Ignicoccus hospitalis KIN4/I: one gene and its partners. Each later gene encodes a partner of the first gene's protein in a complex. Links are inferred from orthologs where the notes say so. Each region holds a gene or a part of one and is shown on either strand. Other genes may lie near its edges.

What was found.
Region 2: IGNI_RS00550 (region 1) and IGNI_RS03955 share a complex: the UniProt entries of both Methanocaldococcus jannaschii proteins name them as parts of the 30S ribosomal subunit. The link is inferred for Ignicoccus hospitalis KIN4/I from one-to-one orthologs.
Region 3: IGNI_RS00550 (region 1) and IGNI_RS01465 share a complex: the UniProt entries of both Methanocaldococcus jannaschii proteins name them as parts of the 30S ribosomal subunit. The link is inferred for Ignicoccus hospitalis KIN4/I from one-to-one orthologs.

Annotation. Positions count from the first base shown.
Region 1 is NC_009776.1:92,589-98,092, forward strand. The notes cover bases 2,632-5,504. They hold IGNI_RS00550 (30S ribosomal protein S27e), read left to right. Parts: upstream 2,632-3,899; coding sequence 3,900-4,109; downstream 4,110-5,504. Other genes in these bases: IGNI_RS00540 (hypothetical protein), read right to left, coding at 2,632-2,702; IGNI_RS00545 ((Fe-S)-binding protein), read right to left, coding at 2,773-3,828; thiC (phosphomethylpyrimidine synthase ThiC), read left to right, coding at 4,192-5,504; IGNI_RS00560 (DUF763 domain-containing protein), read right to left, coding at 5,493-5,504. Also shown: IGNI_RS00525 (glycosyltransferase), read left to right, coding at 1-733; IGNI_RS00530 (winged helix-turn-helix transcriptional regulator), read right to left, coding at 715-1,128; IGNI_RS00535 (M24 family metallopeptidase), read right to left, coding at 1,122-2,147; more of IGNI_RS00540, read right to left, coding at 2,166-2,631.
Region 2 is NC_009776.1:684,138-689,629, forward strand. What follows is about bases 1,366-4,226. They hold IGNI_RS03955 (30S ribosomal protein S8e), read left to right. Parts: upstream 1,366-2,530; coding sequence 2,531-2,923; downstream 2,924-4,226. Other genes in these bases: IGNI_RS03945 (translation initiation factor IF-2 subunit alpha), read right to left, coding at 1,366-1,842; IGNI_RS03950 (nucleoside monophosphate kinase), read right to left, coding at 1,887-2,438; IGNI_RS03960 (signal recognition particle subunit SRP19/SEC65 family protein), read left to right, coding at 2,931-3,230; IGNI_RS03965 (H/ACA ribonucleoprotein complex subunit GAR1/NAF1), read left to right, coding at 3,295-3,495; IGNI_RS03970 (TFIIB-type zinc ribbon-containing protein), read left to right, coding at 3,502-4,226. Also shown: IGNI_RS03935 (hypothetical protein), read left to right, coding at 1-397; IGNI_RS03940 (CDP-2,3-bis-(O-geranylgeranyl)-sn-glycerol synthase), read left to right, coding at 385-900; IGNI_RS07535 (RNA-protein complex protein Nop10), read right to left, coding at 854-1,048; more of IGNI_RS03945, read right to left, coding at 1,045-1,365; more of IGNI_RS03970, read left to right, coding at 4,227-4,575; IGNI_RS03975 (hypothetical protein), read left to right, coding at 4,572-4,856; IGNI_RS03980 (hypothetical protein), read left to right, coding at 4,915-5,492.
Region 3 is NC_009776.1:241,059-246,678, forward strand. The notes cover bases 1,366-4,354. They hold IGNI_RS01465 (30S ribosomal protein S19e), read left to right. Parts: upstream 1,366-2,620; coding sequence 2,621-3,088; downstream 3,089-4,354. Other genes in these bases: IGNI_RS01455 (hypothetical protein), read right to left, coding at 1,366-1,375; hflX (GTPase HflX), read right to left, coding at 1,372-2,490; IGNI_RS01470 (DNA-binding protein), read left to right, coding at 3,093-3,443; IGNI_RS01475 (50S ribosomal protein L39e), read left to right, coding at 3,437-3,604; IGNI_RS01480 (50S ribosomal protein L31e), read left to right, coding at 3,609-3,920. Also shown: IGNI_RS01440 (hypothetical protein), read right to left, coding at 1-64; IGNI_RS01445 (type I 3-dehydroquinate dehydratase), read right to left, coding at 67-714; IGNI_RS01450 (class I SAM-dependent methyltransferase), read left to right, coding at 695-1,201; more of IGNI_RS01455, read right to left, coding at 1,184-1,365; more of IGNI_RS01485, read left to right, coding at 4,355-4,598; IGNI_RS01490 (sugar phosphate nucleotidyltransferase), read left to right, coding at 4,640-5,620. UniProt on the Methanocaldococcus jannaschii protein: May be involved in maturation of the 30S ribosomal subunit.

The DNA.
Region 1 (5,504 bases):
TTCGGTGGTCGCTACTCTCCACACCGTCCGCTTCTCCCCGGACCCATGGTGGAGGAGGCTGCACGAGGAGCTGCTAAAGACCAGCGACGCTATAATAGTACACCACTTCATGATGGAAAACGCCTTGTATAGGATGTTAGGCAAACTGAAGAAGACCTTTATCGTCCCCCACGGTAGCGCCTCCTTACCGGGGGAGAAGAGGGAACTGGGCTACGAGAGGCCCGTCTACTTGCTCTACGGCCTATTGAGGAAGGACAAGGGGCTGGAGGTGGCGGTTAAGGCCTATGAACTCGTGGGCAAGGGGACCTTGCTGTTGGCAGGCAAGCCCCTCTCCGAAGCAGACGAGGAGTTGGTCAAGAGGGCGGAGGAGCTGGGGGCGGCGCGCGTTCAAGGCTTCTTGAGCGACGAGCTGTTAGGAACCCTCATAAAGTCTTCAGATTTCGTCTTGCTGCCCTACGAAGACTTGCCGAACGACTTCGGGGTCTCGGGTGCCTTCCACACGACCGTAGCTACCGGAGGGTACCCGCTGTGCTCGAGGGTCCAGAGGTTGGCGGAGTGCTGGGAGAGGGCGCCGGAGCTGACCTTCAGGCCGGGAGACGAGGCTGCCTTGGCAGCCCTCATGAAGGCCCCCAAGCTCCCGGACGCTTGGGGGAGGCTCCAGAGCTTCGCCCGTCAGACCTCTTGGGACAACGTCGCCAAGCTCAGGGAGAGGATCTACTCCTTGTTAATGTAGACAGCTATTAAGAACGGCGTCAATGCGTAGACCACCTTCTTACCCTTTTCAGTCAAGACGTAAGCGCCCCTCTTGCCCTCCACCTCTACCTTCTCAACCAAGCCCAACTCCCGAAGCTCCTTCAACTTGTCCGAAAGCACTCTGGAAGATATTCCCAACGTGTTCTTGAGCTCGTTAAAGCTCATTTCCCTCTTGAGCGCTAACGCATAGAGGATCTCCGGTATCCACTTCGCCGACACCGCGCTTACGAAGGGCCTTATCTCCTCTATTCTCTTCTTGACCTCGTTTAGGTCTATGTCCTCCTTTTGTAAGCTTTCGTCTATGCTCTCGAGCTCCGACAAGCAGCGTTTGACCAGCTCTAACACTTCGCGCGCGGGGCCCTCGGCCCTTACCACCACATCACCGGTGTGGAATTCAGCACTATAGGATTATAATCCACGTAAACGAGCTGTTCCACCCTGACCCCGCCTTGACCCTTGAAGTATACCCCCGGCTCCACGGTGACCACTGCCCCCTTGGACACTACGTCCTCCGAGGAGGGCGAGAGGAACGGAGGCTCGTGTATGTCCGCCCCCACCCCGTGGCCCAAGCCGTGGACGAAGGCCTTCTCGAAGCCGTACTCCGCCAGCACCTCTCGCGCGGCCGCGTCGACGTCCTTGCCCCTCGCCCCGGGCTTCAAGGCCTTAAGCGCGGCGTTAACCGCTTCCAGCACCGCGTGGTACCAAGAGGCGTAGGGCTCCTTGTCCGGTACGTAGGTTCTCGTTATGTCGCTCCGGAACCCTCCGTAAACGGCCCCGAAGTCGAAGAGCGCCACGCTCCCGAAGCTGAGCTGGGCCTCGCCGGGGACAGCGTGGGGCTTGGAGGAGTTGGGCCCGAAGGCCACTATCGTGGGGAACGCGAACTCTTGCGCCCCGAACTCCCTCATGTGGGCCTCCAAGGCGCCCGCGGCGGCCAGCTCGGTTGTGCCCTCTTCTAACTCCTTCCAAGTCTCTAGGAAGGCCCTCTCCGCTATTTCCAGAGCCTTCTTTATTCTCGATAGTTCCTCCTCGTCCTTACTCATCCTAGCCCTCCTGACGGTCTTGGACGCGTCCCCTGCGCCGAGTTCAGTCATCAAGGTTATTGCAGTTCTGAAGTTGAGGTAGGAGAGGTCGGCGAAGAAGGGTCCATTGCACAGCTCGAGGGCCTTCTTCCACAGGGCCCCTCTCGGCCCCTTCACCACGTTTAGCCAGTCCACGACCTCTAGGGCCCTTTCATACTCCAGCTCCGGGACGATCAAGTAGTCTTCGTCCTTCCCCATTAGGACTATGCCCGCGTCGAAGCCGGTCAGCCAGCGCACGTTAGAAGGGTGGAGGATGAGGGTGCAATCTAAAAACAGCTCCCTCTTGCGGGAGTAACTCCTTTTCGAGGAGGCCACCCGAGCGGGTGAAGGAACTTAAGCTTTAGAACCTTCCTCGGAGGCGACCGCCAAGCTCTCCTCGAGCCTCTTCTGCGCTATCAGCTGAGCCTCCTTCAGTATCTTCTCAGCCTCGTGGTCCAAGAAGACGTCCACGTAAGCGCCTCCCACCAGCTCCTCCTCCGCGAGCTCGTCAACGGTCTCTATCAAGTCGTTCATCTCTTCCTCTATCTCCGGTAGTAGCCTCCTCACCGGCGCCGCGAGCGCCTTTATCTCGTTCACCACCGGCTTGAGCGCGGCGCCCGCGTCGCCTAACATCAGCACGCTCTGGAGCTTCAGCTCGGTGTGCTCCAGCTTGACGTCCAGCGCCGCTATGCTCTCTACGAACTTCCTCAGCTTCGCCACCTCGCTGGCGTAGACCTTAGCTCTGAGCTCGTCGCCGTTCTTCTGCGCTTCGACGAGCTTTTCCATCAGTTCCCTTTCCTTCGCCTTAGCTTTATACAAGTAGGCCTCCAGCCTCCTCCGAGTTCGGTGGGTCTTCCTTAAGGCCTCCACTACCTTAACCCTCAGGCCCACTGGGACTCCCCGGTGAACCGTTAGAGGGGACGCGAGGTTACCGGAGGGACGTCTCAGTAAGATAACAATATTACGGAGGGGGGAGGGGCTTGCCCATCGACCAAGCCACTAAGTACCCTATTCTGTGCACTCGGAAACCGCCCCTCAGCAGCAAGGAGTAGGTCAAGAGCATCGACTTACACTTCGCGCAAGCCGTCGCTACTATTTCTACTCCCTTGAACTGTTCGACCTTCTTCCGGCCCACCGCCTCCACGGCCCTCCTCTTCCACGCCTCCGAGAGCGAAACCCCTCCGCCGCCCCCGCAGCAGAGTTGGTCTCGCCCTCCCGGCTCCCTCTCCTCGTAGTTCTCACTAATGATCTTCAATATCTTCCTCGGGGGTTCGGTCAAGAAGTTGTAACGCGAGAGCCCGCACGGGTCATGGTAGGAGGTCTTCCACGGGACCTTCCTAACCACGTGCCTCGGCCTCAACTTCTTTGAAATCAAATTTACTGCCATCTCTACCCTCAAGTCGTGTTTTATCTTTAAGTAACTCGTGACCCTCGGCCAGACCTTGTAGTCCGCGCCGCACTCGCTCAGTAGGAGCCCCTTGACCCCCAACGCCTTTGCTACTTTTATTATCTTAATTGCCTTCTTTTTGAAGTACTGGGGATCAGCATAATCGAAGTAGAAGTTTCCGAAGCCCTCCGGAACCTCGGTAGATAAGGTGAAGTCTACCCCGAGCTCCCTCAACGTCCATAGGAGCGCGAGGAAGTCGTTCCGCGAGGTGGGTAAGGGGTCGAAGCCCCCGGGGAGGACGAGCCACTCCGCCCTCTCGTCCAGAGGGAAGCCCTTCAGCGCGCCCCAATCCATCTTGATCCCGAAGGTAGAACCCTTCTCCTCTACCCTTTCCCTCAACTTCTTTAGGTCGTTAGGTATTAACCCCTTAACCTTCCTCTCGAACGTTGCCTTATGAGTAGGCACTTTCAGCGGGCACCCCAAGACGCAGTTGCCGCACATGGTACAGCTCTCTACGGCCTCCCTAATCCCCAAGTTCCTCTGCGAGGGTTTGAAGACCGGGTACCAAGGGCACCGCGAGGCGCACAGGTCGCAGGCTACGCAAGAGTTGGAGAGGAGCTCGTATAACATTTCCCGTCGGTCAGCCGTCCGCTCAAACCATTATAACTGTAAGCCGGAACTCCGGCCCCGGGGACGAGAGGGTGCCGCGTAAGAGGAAGCTCTACAAGATACTGACGCCGGAGCCCAGGTCCAAGTTCTTGAAGGTTAGGTGTCCCACGTGTCACAACGAACAGATAGTGTTCAGCCACGCGACCTACCCGGCCACCTGCCTCATGTGCGGGACCCCCTTGGTCAGGCCCAGGGGAGGGAAGGCTGAAATACTGGGAGAGATCGTCAGGATACTCGACTGAACGCGTTTTTTGTTTACCGCTTGCATAGCCCTACCCTAATATTTAATACCCAATGGTCTGTGTGGACTAAAGGTCCCACGCCATGACTATCTACAAAGACGCACGCAACGGGAGGATCACAGAAGAGATGAAGAAGATTGCCGAAGTGGAGGGGGTAGACCCGGAGTTCGTGAGGAGGGGTCTAGCGGCGGGGCGAATAGTGCTCCTTAGGAACCTCAAGAGGGCTGACAGAGTAAAGACCGTGGCCGTTGGGGAGGGAATGTTAACCAAAGTCAACGCTAACATAGGCACGAGCAACACTCTAATAGACGTAAATATGGAGGTCGAGAAGGCGAAGATAGCTAAGAAGTACGGAGCGGACACAGTGATGGACCTGTCCACCGGCGGGAACTTGGACGTCATAAGGAGGAAGATCATGGAAGCGGCCGAACCCCTCCCCCTGGGCACAGTACCCATATACCAAGCCTTCATGGACGTGGCTACTCGCAAGGGAGCGGGACTCTACATGACTGAGGACGACATACTGAACACTATAGAGAAGCACCTTAAGGACGGAGTAGACTTCATGACCCTTCACGCCGCCTTGACGAGGGATCTGGCGGCGAAGGCCGTTAAGAGCGACCGAGCGGAGCCCATAGTGAGCAGAGGGGGCTCGATACTAGCTGCTTGGATGCTCGAACACGGGAAGGAGAACCCGCTCCTCTCTAACTTCGACTACATCCTAGAGATGTTTAAGGAGTACGACGCGGTCATCAGCTTGGGCGACAGCCTGAGGCCCGGCGCCCTCGAGGACGCCCACGACGAGTACCACTTGAGCGAGCTCATGGTAAACGCGAGGCTGGTGAAGAGGGCTCGAGAGGCCGGGGTACAAGTTATGCTGGAGGGGCCGGGCCACGTGCCCTTGGACAGGGTGGTGGCTGACGTAAAGCTCGCGAAGAGGCTTACTGAGGGCGCGCCCTATTACATCCTTGGCCCCCTCGTAACCGACATAGCTGCCGGCTACGACCACATAGCGGGCGCGATCGGAGGGGCCATAGCTGCGGCCCACGGAGCGGACTTCTTGTGTTACGTGACCCCCGCGGAGCACTTGAACTTGCCCAACCCAGAACAAGTTAGGGAAGGCGTGATAGCCTTCAGAATAGCCGCCCACGCGGCCGACATAGTGAAGTACCCGGACAGGGCGATGAAGGTTGACATAGAGATGGGGAGGTGCAGAGGGAGGCTGGACTGGGAGTGTATGATAAGGCTCTCCCTCGACCCGGACAAGGCGAGGGAGATAAGGAACCAGTACGGCCCTACCTCCATAAAGAGCTGCAACATGTGCGGAAGCTTATGCGTCTTCCTGCTGTTGGACAAGTGGAGGAGGAAGAAGGACGAAGAGCTTCACGCCCCCCT
Region 2 (5,492 bases), 590 kb from region 1 along the record:
GACGGTGTATCTGATACCTTCTCACTTAGCTTACTTGGAGTACTTCGTAGAGAAGGGGTTGGTGACTGAAGTCAATAACGCGAGAGAGTTGATAATAAAGCTGAACGAGGCCATGAGGAGAAAGATGAACGTCGCGGTGGTAGAGCCGGAGGAGCTCCAAGGTATTAAGAACGTTCGGAAGATGATGGCGTTTGTATCTTGGTACTTGAAGGAGTACACGGCGAGGAGTGGGAGGAGGGCCTTCATCTTGCTGAGGACGAGCGGTTTCACGGAAAGGCCGCCCTTCTTTAACTACGTAGAGCCGTGGGCCGGAGTAGTGATTGAAGTTATCTTCAAGCGCGGGAAAGTGTTAATGAATGTGGACTACGGCGGAGGTGTGGAGGTTTGGACTATCTAAACGCAATAGTACAAGTGATAACGTATCTCGTCATGTATTACGCCCCAGCTATGGTGGCCAACGCTTCTCCGGTCTTCGTGGGGAGGGGCACTCCTCTCGACTTCGGGAAGAGGTTCTGGGACGGGAGGCGCTTGCTAGGTGACGGCAAGACGTGGGAGGGACTAATGGTCGGAATGTTGTTCGGTTCGACTATAGCGTGCGCAGAGTCAGTCCTATTGGACTCGCCCGCCTTGTACGTGTACGGCCTAATGGCGGTCCTCGGGGCTCTAATAGGGGATATAGTCTCTTCATTCTTTAAAAGGAGAATCGGCTTGGAGAGGGGCGCTCCCCTACCTCTGGTCGACCAACTCGACTTCTACGTAGGAGCTACTGCCTTCATGATTGCAGTCGGGTGGAAGCCCGAGTGGAAGCTGGTGGCGCTGGGTGCAATAATAATAGTTATACTACACAAGCTGACTAACTTGATAGCGTACTACCTTCACTTGAAGGACGTTCCTTGGTAAGCTTGGCTAGGACTCTGTACTTAACGTACTTGTCTTCTGGACTGAACCTCGGCGGGTGGGGTACTGTCGTCTGTCCGTTACACACCGGGCAGACGTCCTTGAAGGTGTACCTGCCACACCTCACACACTTCTTCATTAAGAACTTCATTTCCTTCCCACCTGTTCGAACTTAGCCACTTCTAACCCCTCTGCTTTCGCCTCTTCAAGGATCTTCTCTCCCACGGCCTCGAGCGTCTTCCCCGCGGTCTTGTAATCTAAAGCCGTCACCTCTACCATGTACCTAGGCGCCCCCACAGTATACACCCTCACGTTTATCTCGTCACCCTTGATGAAGTCGTAAGCGCTCATGAGGGTCCTCCTGATACGGTCGACTCCGTCCGGCGCGAAGGACTGCAATATGGCCATGCCTACTACTTTCGCCGGCTTTATCTTTATGTGAGTCTTCGCAACTTCTGTTATAGCCTTTGCCACTTCTTCCGGAATGCCCAGCTTGGTTAGCACTTCCTCCCCTCCTAAGGCGGCCTCCTCAAACACTCCCAGCAAGTCACCGAAGTGCTTCTGGATGTGGGGTTCCAACATGTTGTATAACTTGTCGTAGTCCTCGCCGAGAGCTTCGGCTACCAACTTCAACAAGTTTTCTCCTTTCTTAAACCTCTTATACATGTACATCTTTCTCTTTCGTTCGGAATCCGTCACCTTCTTTAGCGAGAGGTCGACCGTCCCCCTCTTCTTATTTACCCTTATGACTTTGCAAACTATCTTTTGGTTTTCCTTCAAGACTTGCCTTATGTTCCTAACCCACCTGGACGCCACTTCGCTCCAAGGGAGGTAAGCTTCCAAGTCGTCATACTCGTCCAGGGTGACGTAAGCGCCGTAGTCGAACACCTCTCTGACTGTCGCGACGACTAGTTCTCCCACTCTGGGCAACCTCTTCTTGGGCATTTTACCTCCTCGTCTCCTTCGTGGTTTACGGGGTTAAATGGTAGTTACGCGTCACAAGCTTCCTTGAGAACGCCCTTCAAGAGGAGCTTCGCCCGCTCTACGAAGTCCTCTACGTCCCTAGTGTTAGGAATTATGAAATCTGCCATCTCCATGATTTTCTTGACGCCAAGCTCTATCTCCTTTTCGTCTCTCTTTTTTAATATTTCCACTACGTTCCCTCGGTCGTCCGCGCGCGCCCTGGAGGAGAGCCTTTCCGCCCTCAGCTCGAAGGGCGCTTCGATGGCGACGACTATCACCTTTGTGTACCTCTTAAACGTCTCCAGTTCTTCGGGGGCTCTACAACCGTCCACGAGGACTACGCAGCTCTCTTTGTATTCTCTCTCTATTCTGTCAATCACCAATTTGGCCAGTACGTCCTTGCCGTGCTTAGCCCTCAATTCAGCGGCTACCTTGGCCAAGTTGTCGGATGTGAGCTCCAAATTCCTTTTCTTCGCCTCTTCCCTTACTATGTCGCCCATAACTATTACTGGTATGCCCAACGCTTTAGCGACCTCGGCGAAGGTGCCCTTCCCGGACCCCGGGAGGCCGGCCGTCACCACGAGTAAGCGTGTTATGTTCGGCCCCCGCTGACAGCCGCGCGAGAGTGAAAAAATAAAGCGCTCGCTGGGGGCGCAACGGGGACGCGACGTTGGGCGTGTACCACGGCCCGGACTTGAAGAAGATAACTGGCGGCAAGAAGAGGAGACACAGAAAGGTCAAGAGGAAGTACTGGATGGGTCGTTACCCAACCAACACTACCTTAGCTGAGAACGAGAAGAGAAAGATAGAGAGGGTAAGGGGAGGTAACATCAAGGTGAGGCTCAGGTATGCCGCCTATGCTAACGTGGTTGACCCCAACGAAAACGTCGCGAAAAAGGTGAAGATACTGAGAGTTCTAGAAACTCCAGCCAATAAGGAGTTAGCGAGACACGGCATCATTGTTAAAGGAACCAAGATAGAGACCGAGCTGGGCGTCGCGGTGGTCACCTCCCGGCCGGGTCAAGACGGAGTGATTAACGCAGTGTTAATAGAGAGGAAGTGAGGCGTATATGACGTTAAAGAAGTATAAGGGGAAGTACGTTATTTTATGGCCACAGTACTTCGATTCCTCCTTGAGCCGGAAGGAGGGACGTCGGGTCCCCCGGGAGCTCGCGGTGGCGAGGCCCTCCCAGAAGGAACTGTTAGAGGTCGCCGCTGCCTTGGGTTTGGAAGCCAAGCCGCTGGAGGGTAAGTACCCTAGAGAGTGGTGGAACAAGGAGGGCCCCGTCTTAGTTGAGAAGAGGGGGAGCAAGCGCGAGGTGATAACGTTACTGGCCAAGGAACTGCGGAGGAGGAGGTACGGGAAGTAGACGAACAGTTTCAACCGAATAATAAGTGGGAGCGGTAATACCTACATAACACGGGGGCCGGGTAGTGAAGTTTCATGTGTACAAGGTTACGCGTACCGGAATCTACGTCCTCAAACTCGAAGACAAGGTACTCCCCAGGATAGGCGACAAGATAAAGGTAGATAACAAGATCATGAAAGTTTTAGACATCATTGGGCCGGTACAAGAGCCTTTCGTCGTAGCTAAAGCCCTCGGAGAAACCCGAAAGAGCAACACTACGGGGTGATAGTCCATGAGCGCGATCGCCGGAGGCGGTACCCTCAAGTGCCCCGTCTGTGGGAGTACCTACGTAGTTCAAAACGAGATGGGCGATTTGGTCTGCGCTAGCTGCGGGACAGTGTTGCAAGAGTCGCGCGAAGTCAGCTTCGATTCGTTCGAGGGGTACGGGAGCGATAACAAACCGATAGTCAGCAGGGGCGCTCTGACCGTTAGCCTCCATGACAAGGGCTTGGGAAGTGTCATAGATATTAAGGATATACACAACTTCAGATTCAAGAAAATGGCAAAGCTCCATAGCCGCTTGAAGATAGGCGATGACAAGGAGAGCTTCATAGCGGATGTCAAGAAGGGTATTGAAGAATACTCTTCGCTCATAGCGAGGACTTTCGGAACTCCCCTCGGTAAGCAGATAGTTGCGAACGCACACGCCGTTTCCGACAAGATATATGACTTGCTCCCGAAAGAATACAGGAAGAAGGATATAGAGTACAGGAGGAAGGTAGGGCTCGCCATAATATTAGCCGTGATAAAGGAGTGCGGCTCTTATATACCTCCGGAAGTGGTGCTTAACAAGCTCGGCTTGGACTCTGAAGAGCAGAAAACGGTCAAGGAGCTCTACGTATTAGTGCACGACGCCATAGTCCACGGCGGGACGAAGGGGAGCAAGGAGAAGGTGTTGAAATGTAATACTACGACGAGAGAGAAGTTAACCAAAGTAACAGAAGCCTTGCTCAACTTCCTCGAGCTGCACTCCGGGCTGCAGCTCCCGAGGAAGACTCTCGCGCTGGAAACTATACATAAGATTTCCAACGCTTTCATAAAAGCGAAGAAGGACAGCCTGGGGAGTAAGTACATTAGCTCATACGTGGGCGGCGCGATCTATTTGACGTTGCGCATCTTAGCCATAGACCAAAAGTCCATGCTGACCCAAGAAGAGATAGCGAAGGCTTTGGGTAGGGGCTCGAACGCTATCAGAAACGCGTACACGGAGATAGTCGACAACGTTCTAGTAATTGTGGAAGTGCCGGCGAAGCCCGCGAAAAATAAATCTAGGAAGTCCGGGAAGGCAGACGGGTCGCGGCGTTGAACGAGAACGAGGCAATAAACGCTCTAATAAACGTAATCGGGACCCTCTTCGCAAGGCTCCGCGAGGTCGTAGCTCACTACCTCCAACTTTACGTCTTCTCTAAGAACCCTTCTCTAGCATCCAAATACGGCGATTTCATAATATTTATGGTTACCTTAACTGTACTCTATGCCCTAATAGAGATCCTCGAAGGTTTTAAGAAATTCTTCAAGGTGATCCTAGCGTTGGGTTGGACCTTGTTGGCGGTACTTATAGCATTAAACTACTTGGTGAACAGATAAGGTTCTCATTACGAGTAAGATAAAAGGAGGGTGTTTGTTCCCATACCGGAGAGGACCTATGAACAAAAGGGCGTTCCTGACCATACTGTCCATATTGCCTCTGCTGTTAGCTCAGACCACTGTGTATACCACCGTTACCAGCACCACCTACACCACGACCACCGTGACCGCCACTCTGATACCGAACAATCCTTCTACCTTAATAGTGCCGGTAACTAATACCACCTATACTACGGTGTACACCACGGTCACTGTGGCTCCTCAAGGGCAAAAGGTGGTGTACACTACAGTAACTAAGACTACCTATACGACCGTGTTCACTACAATAACCGCTATAATAAAGACGGTCTACAGCACCGTCACGACCACTCTCTACCGCGATGTCTACCATCCCATCACCTTCTACATAACTAAGACTGTCGTCTCCACGCTGACCGTACCAACTACTGTCTTGTCGACGGTAACTAAAACCTTGACCAAGGTTATGACAGTAACCAGCACTATAATCGACGTCTTCACGATTAGGTTCACAGAGACCGTCACGTCAACTAAGAGCACGGTGTTGACGAGTACATTCACCGCCTTCAAGGCTATAACCGTGACCACTACAACATTCATAACCAAGCACATAACTGA
Region 3 (5,620 bases), 150 kb from region 1 along the record:
CTACGTCTATTCCTATGAAGCTTAAGAAGAGCAAGATCAAGACGGCAGACGAAGGCCCCTTCACGGTCAGTCCCCGCGCCCCCCAAGGGCGCTCAAGGCTTTTGTCAGTTGACGGACGCTCACTTGGCCCGGGGCGGTGGCCTCCCCCACGCTCCCGTAGTTCAAGAAGCTGCCCAGCAGAGCCGACGCCAACCTCAAGGCCTCCGTCCCCTCGCCCATAGGCATGAAGGCCGTCCTGGGGTGCACGCTCTCGCTGAACAACAAGAAGTACGACGGAAAGTCCGTCACTACCGTAGCTACCTTAAAAGCCCACGCCCCCGCCTCCAGTGCCCTCTGGGAGAGCTTCCTTACCTCCCCCTCCCGGGGAGGCTTCCGGAAGTAGTGGACGGAGAGGATCGCCCTATCGCAAGGGAGTTCCTTAAACTTCTTAACCTCCACGTCGCAGACCGCTCCGGCCTCCGAGGCCATCTCGTAGGCCTCCCCCCTCCAAGGAGGGGACCAGACCCCTCCCTCCTCCGGGTCCCTGACCGTAACTATCACGTCTAAGCCGTAGTTCCTTGCCAACTCTATCATTTCCAAGAACGGGGGCGTCTCCTTGCGGGTCCAATAGTCCAACCTGAGCTCCACGAAGTCCGCTCCGGCGGCGGCCGACTTAATTATAAGCTTCTTAACTTGCCCTAAGTCGGTAAACGGTATGGACGCCACCGCGTACACGGGGGACCCCTGGGAGGCGGTTAGGGACAGCGCTCGATATTATTCTGCGATAGCCAAGGGTTACGACGAGCTCTACGGAGAGGAGCAAGAGAAAAAGTATGCCGTTGGTTTAAAGATGCTTAAGCCGTCAAAGAGGGTTTTAGACGTGGGGTGCGGCACGGCCTTACTGCTGAAGCACGTGGAAGGCATATACGTAGGCTTGGACGTGAGCAAGGGAATGTTGGAGGAGGCCGTGAAGAAGAGGGGCGACCGTCCGGCGGACTTCGTCTTGGGGGACGCCCGGAGCTTGCCTTTCAGGAGCAAGTCCTTCGATACGTGCTACAGCTTCACGATGCTCCAGAACGTGCCCGAGCCCGAGAGGGCCCTCGAGGAGATCGCTAGGACGTGTCGCAAGGCCGTTGTGAGCTCCTTGAATGGGAAGGGCTTAGGCTTTGGGAAGTGCGAGGAGGCGAGGCCGGACTTGGTGTGCTTAGTCGTCGATGAGTAGCTCGTCCCCCTTCCTTATTATCTTGTCCCCGCTGGAGAGGGCCTCTTTAAGCATCTCCTCGAACTCCTTTTGGGTTATGTTGGGCTCCCTCGCCTTTACGTATTCGTATACGGACTTGACGTCAGCCTTCCCGTCGAGGGAGAGGAGGGCCTCTAACAATAAGTTCTTCTTCAACAAGCCCCCTTCCCGCAGACGTTAGTCTCCGGTTCTTTTATATTCCGGGCTCCCCGCGCGGCCAACACGCTTTCTATTACGAGACGCCTCAAGTTGGTCCCCTTCTTCGCGGATATGGGAACGGTCCCCCATGTCCAAGGGTATAGGCTCCTCGCCCAGTCGTCCACTTCCAAGACCTTCTCTTCGTAGTCGTCCACCAAGTCTATTTTGTTGAACGCTATTACCAAGGGCTTCCCAATGAAGCCTATCTCCGCCAAAGTAGCCAAGCTGCTCTCGAGCTTGTCCAACGCCCTGCTCAGCTCCTCGCTCCCGTCGAGGACCAAGACGGCGGCGTCGGAATAAGTTATCTCGGCGAGCGTCGCGTGGAAGACCTCCAGTATCTGCGGCGGTATGCCCTCTATGAAGCCGACCGTATCAATGAATATAGCCTCGTACAAGCCGTTCTCGTACACGCTCACCCTCACGTGCTTGGGGGCCAAGGTGGTGAACATCTCAGGCCCTTCCTTCAAGTTAAGCTTGCCCAGCGCGTTGACCAGAGCGGTCTTCCCCGCGCACGTGTAGCCGGTTACCGCCACCTCCGGCACGCGCAAGCGCTTCACTCTGCGGAGCTTCTGTTGTTCCCTCATCGTCCTTATCTTTTCGAGCTCTTCCTCTATCTTCTTTATCCTCCTTTTTATTGCCTTTATGACGTACTTGGCCGCGTACTCGCCCGGGCCCAAGAAGTCCACTTGCTCGCCCATCTTCACTCTCCTTACGTACTCCCTCGCCAACGTCAGTTCGTACTTCAGCCTGGCCAGCTCCGTTTGGAGCTTGGCCTCCTTGCTCCCGGCGTGGAGTTCGAAAATCTTCAGTATCAAGCTGGTGCGGTCGACGACCTCCACGCCCAGCTCCTTCTTGAGCCTGTAGAACTGGGAGGGCTTGGGGTTCCCGTAAACTATTACTGCCTCTGCCCCGCCCTCCTTAATTGTAGCCTTCAGCTCCTCCAGCTTCCCCGGCGTTATGTAAGTGGCCGGGTGCGGCTTCTTACAGAAGTTAACGGTAGCGACCACCTCGTAGCCCGCGGTCTCGCAGAGGGCCAAGGCCTCTTGGAAGTCAGCCCTCTTCTTACAAGCCACGAGAGCCGCCTTCGAGCGAAACCACCCGCGGGCGCTCCCTTTAGCCTCTTTAAGTTATCGCCCCGGGCGGCCCGCGGACCTTGAAGGTACTTAAATAGCTCGGCCGGAGGGTCGCCGGGGTAGCTAAGGCTTGATCACGCCGAGGGAAGTGCCTCCGGAGAGGTTCAACCAGAGGTTGGCTATGTACTTGAAGGAGAGGTTCCCCGAGATCAGGCCCCCGGAGTGGGCCATGTACGCGAAGACCGGCTGCTTCAAGGACAGACCCCCCTTGGACGAGGACTGGTGGTACTACAGGGCGGCGAGCATACTGAGGAAGCTGTACCTCGCCGGGAGGCCTCTCGGTATAGAGACGTTCAGGACGATCTACGGCGGCCGCCAGAGGAGGGGGGTCGCCCCTCCGCACTTCAGGAAGGCAGGGGGCTCCCACATAAGGAAGATACTCCAACAGCTGGAGAAGGCCGGCTTGGTGAAGAAGGTAAAGGGCCAAGGGAGGGTCCTAACCCCCGCCGGGAGGAGCGTGCTCGACCACGTGGCCTACTTCACCTTCCAAGAAATAGCCGAAGAGATGGCCGAGCTCAAGAAGTACGCCGAGAGGTGAGAGTATGAGCTTCGACGACAGGGAGCTTGAGGAAATAAGGAAGAAGAAGTTAATGGAGCTGCAAAAGCGTATGGAAGAGGAGAGGAAGGCGGAAGAACTGAGGAAGAAGCAGCAGCTGGTGAAGGAGACTATACTGAAGAGCATACTGACCAGCGAGGCCCGCGCGAGGCTGGCTAACGTCAAGCTCGTGAGGCCCGAGCTCGCGGAGCAAGTGGAGAACTACCTAATAGCCCTCGCCCAGGCCGGGAGGATCGCCAGGCCCCTCACGGACGCGGAGGTAAAGGAAATATTGGCCCGGCTGGCGGGCGAGACGCGCAGAGAAGGGAGGATAAACATAAAGGAGAGGGGGTGGTGAGGGTGGCCCATTACAAGCACGTGGCCAAGAAGATTAGGCTAGGCAAGAAGACTAAGCAGAACAGGGCCCTCCCCGCGTGGGTTATATTAAAGACCCGCAGGAGGGTTACCCGGAACCCCATGAGGAGGTATTGGAGGAGGCAAAAGATAAAGAACGTCTGAGGTGATGGGCGTGCCCAAGGAAAAGGACGGCGTAATTTATACAATAAACTTGAGGAGGCTCTACTGGGGAAGGAGGAGCAACAGGGCCAAGAGGGCCGTGAGGATGGTTAGGGAGTTCGTGGCCAGACACTTCGGAGTGGAGCCGGAGGACGTGAAGATAGACAACACCGTGAACAACTACTTGTGGAGCGGGAGCATCACCAAGCCCCCGGCCAGGGTGCAAGTGTACGTCACCGTCAAGACCGAGTCCGGCGAGGAAGGCGAGAGGAAGGTAGCCTACGTCACCCTCGCTAACGTAAAGGACGTGGAGGACTGAAGCGACATGAACTTCGACGTAGTCCCCATATCCATTTTTGGGAACCCGAATATTGGCGTGTACATGTTCGCCAACGACGACTTCGCCCTAATTCCGCCCGGGGTGAAGGAGGACGTCGTTAAGAAGGTAGAGAGCGCGCTCAAAGTGACTGTCGTCGAGGCGAAGGTAGCCGACAGCACCCTCCTAGGCCTCTTCGTTAACGGAAACAACCACGCCTTGGTGGTCCCTTCAATAATAAAGGAGTATGAATTAGAGAACTTAAAAAGAGAGTTGGACTTGCCCATAAAGGTCGTATACAGCAAACTCACCGCAATGGGTAACGTGATACTCTGCAACGACAAGTTCGCCCTCTTCCATCCCGAAATGAGCAACTGGGTTAAGGACGTAACCGAGGTCCTCGGGGTCCCGGGCGAGACCGGGACCATAGCGGGGGTCCCCACCGTGGGCTCGGTGGCGGTGATAAACGACAAGGGAGGTTTGGTCCACCCGGACGCCAGCGACGAGGAGCTGAACGAGCTGGAGAAGAAGTTCCAAGTGGTGTTGGACATAGGAACGGTGAACTACGGCGTGCCCTACGTTAAGACGGGCCTCGTGGCCAACAACAAAGGGGCGGTCGTGGGCGACCTTACCACGGGCGTAGAAATGGCGAGGGTAGCTAGGGCCCTCTCTGGCGAATAATTTACCTAAAGCCCGCCCCCGACTCGTGGGGAAATAACTCCTTGGAAGGGATAATACTGGCCGCTGGGAAGGGGAGCAGGCTGAGGCCCTTAACGCTCACCGTGCCCAAGCCGTTGATCCCCGTGGCCGGGAAGCCCTTGGTTCAGTACGGCATAGAGCAGCTGAGGGGGGTGGGCGTTGAGAGGGCCGTGGTGGTGGTCGGCTGGCTGGGCGAGCTCTTCAAGGAGGTCTTGGGGGACGGGAGCGCCCTGGGGATGAGGTTCGAGTACGTGCTCCAACCCAAGAGGCTCGGGGTGGCACACGCGATACACACGGCGATAGTTAACGCGAACGTGAGGTCCCCCTTCCTAGTCTACTTCGGGGACAACGTGTTTGACGACGAGTGGGTAAAGAAGTTCAACTCGGTTGACGAGGAGTTCGACGCGTTCGTGGTGCTCGCCAAGGTAGAGGACCCGAGGCGCTTCGGGGTGCCAGTAATCGAGTCCGGGAGGATAGTTAAGTTCGTGGAGAAGCCCGAGAGGCCCCCCTCCAACTACGCCCTGACCGGCCTCTACGCCTTCAGAGATCCGGAGCAGTACGAGAGCTGCTTCTCGGAGCTCAAGCCCTCGTGGCGGGGCGAGTACGAGATAACCGACTTGTTGAACTGTTACATAAGGAGGGGTTACGACGTCAAGTACGCCGTGGTGGAGGGCTGGTGGAAGGACACCGGGGTCCCGGAGGACCTTATCGAAGCTATGAAGTTTATCTTGGAGAAGAAGTTGATCCACAAAGTGGAGGGGTCGGTGGAGGGCGAGGTGGTGGGGAAGGTTTACGTGGCGAGGGGGGCGACCGTGGAGGGGAGGCTCGTGGGCCCGGCCTACGTGGGCCCCGGCGCGGAGGTGAGGGGCTCCGCGGGCCCGTTCGTGGACGTGGAGGAGGGCTCGGTTGCAGAGGGCTCTTTCGTAGAATCCTTAATCCTCAAGGGATCTAAAGTTTTGATGAGGGGAGGCGCGACCTTGAAGAGGAGCGTGGTGGGGGACTAC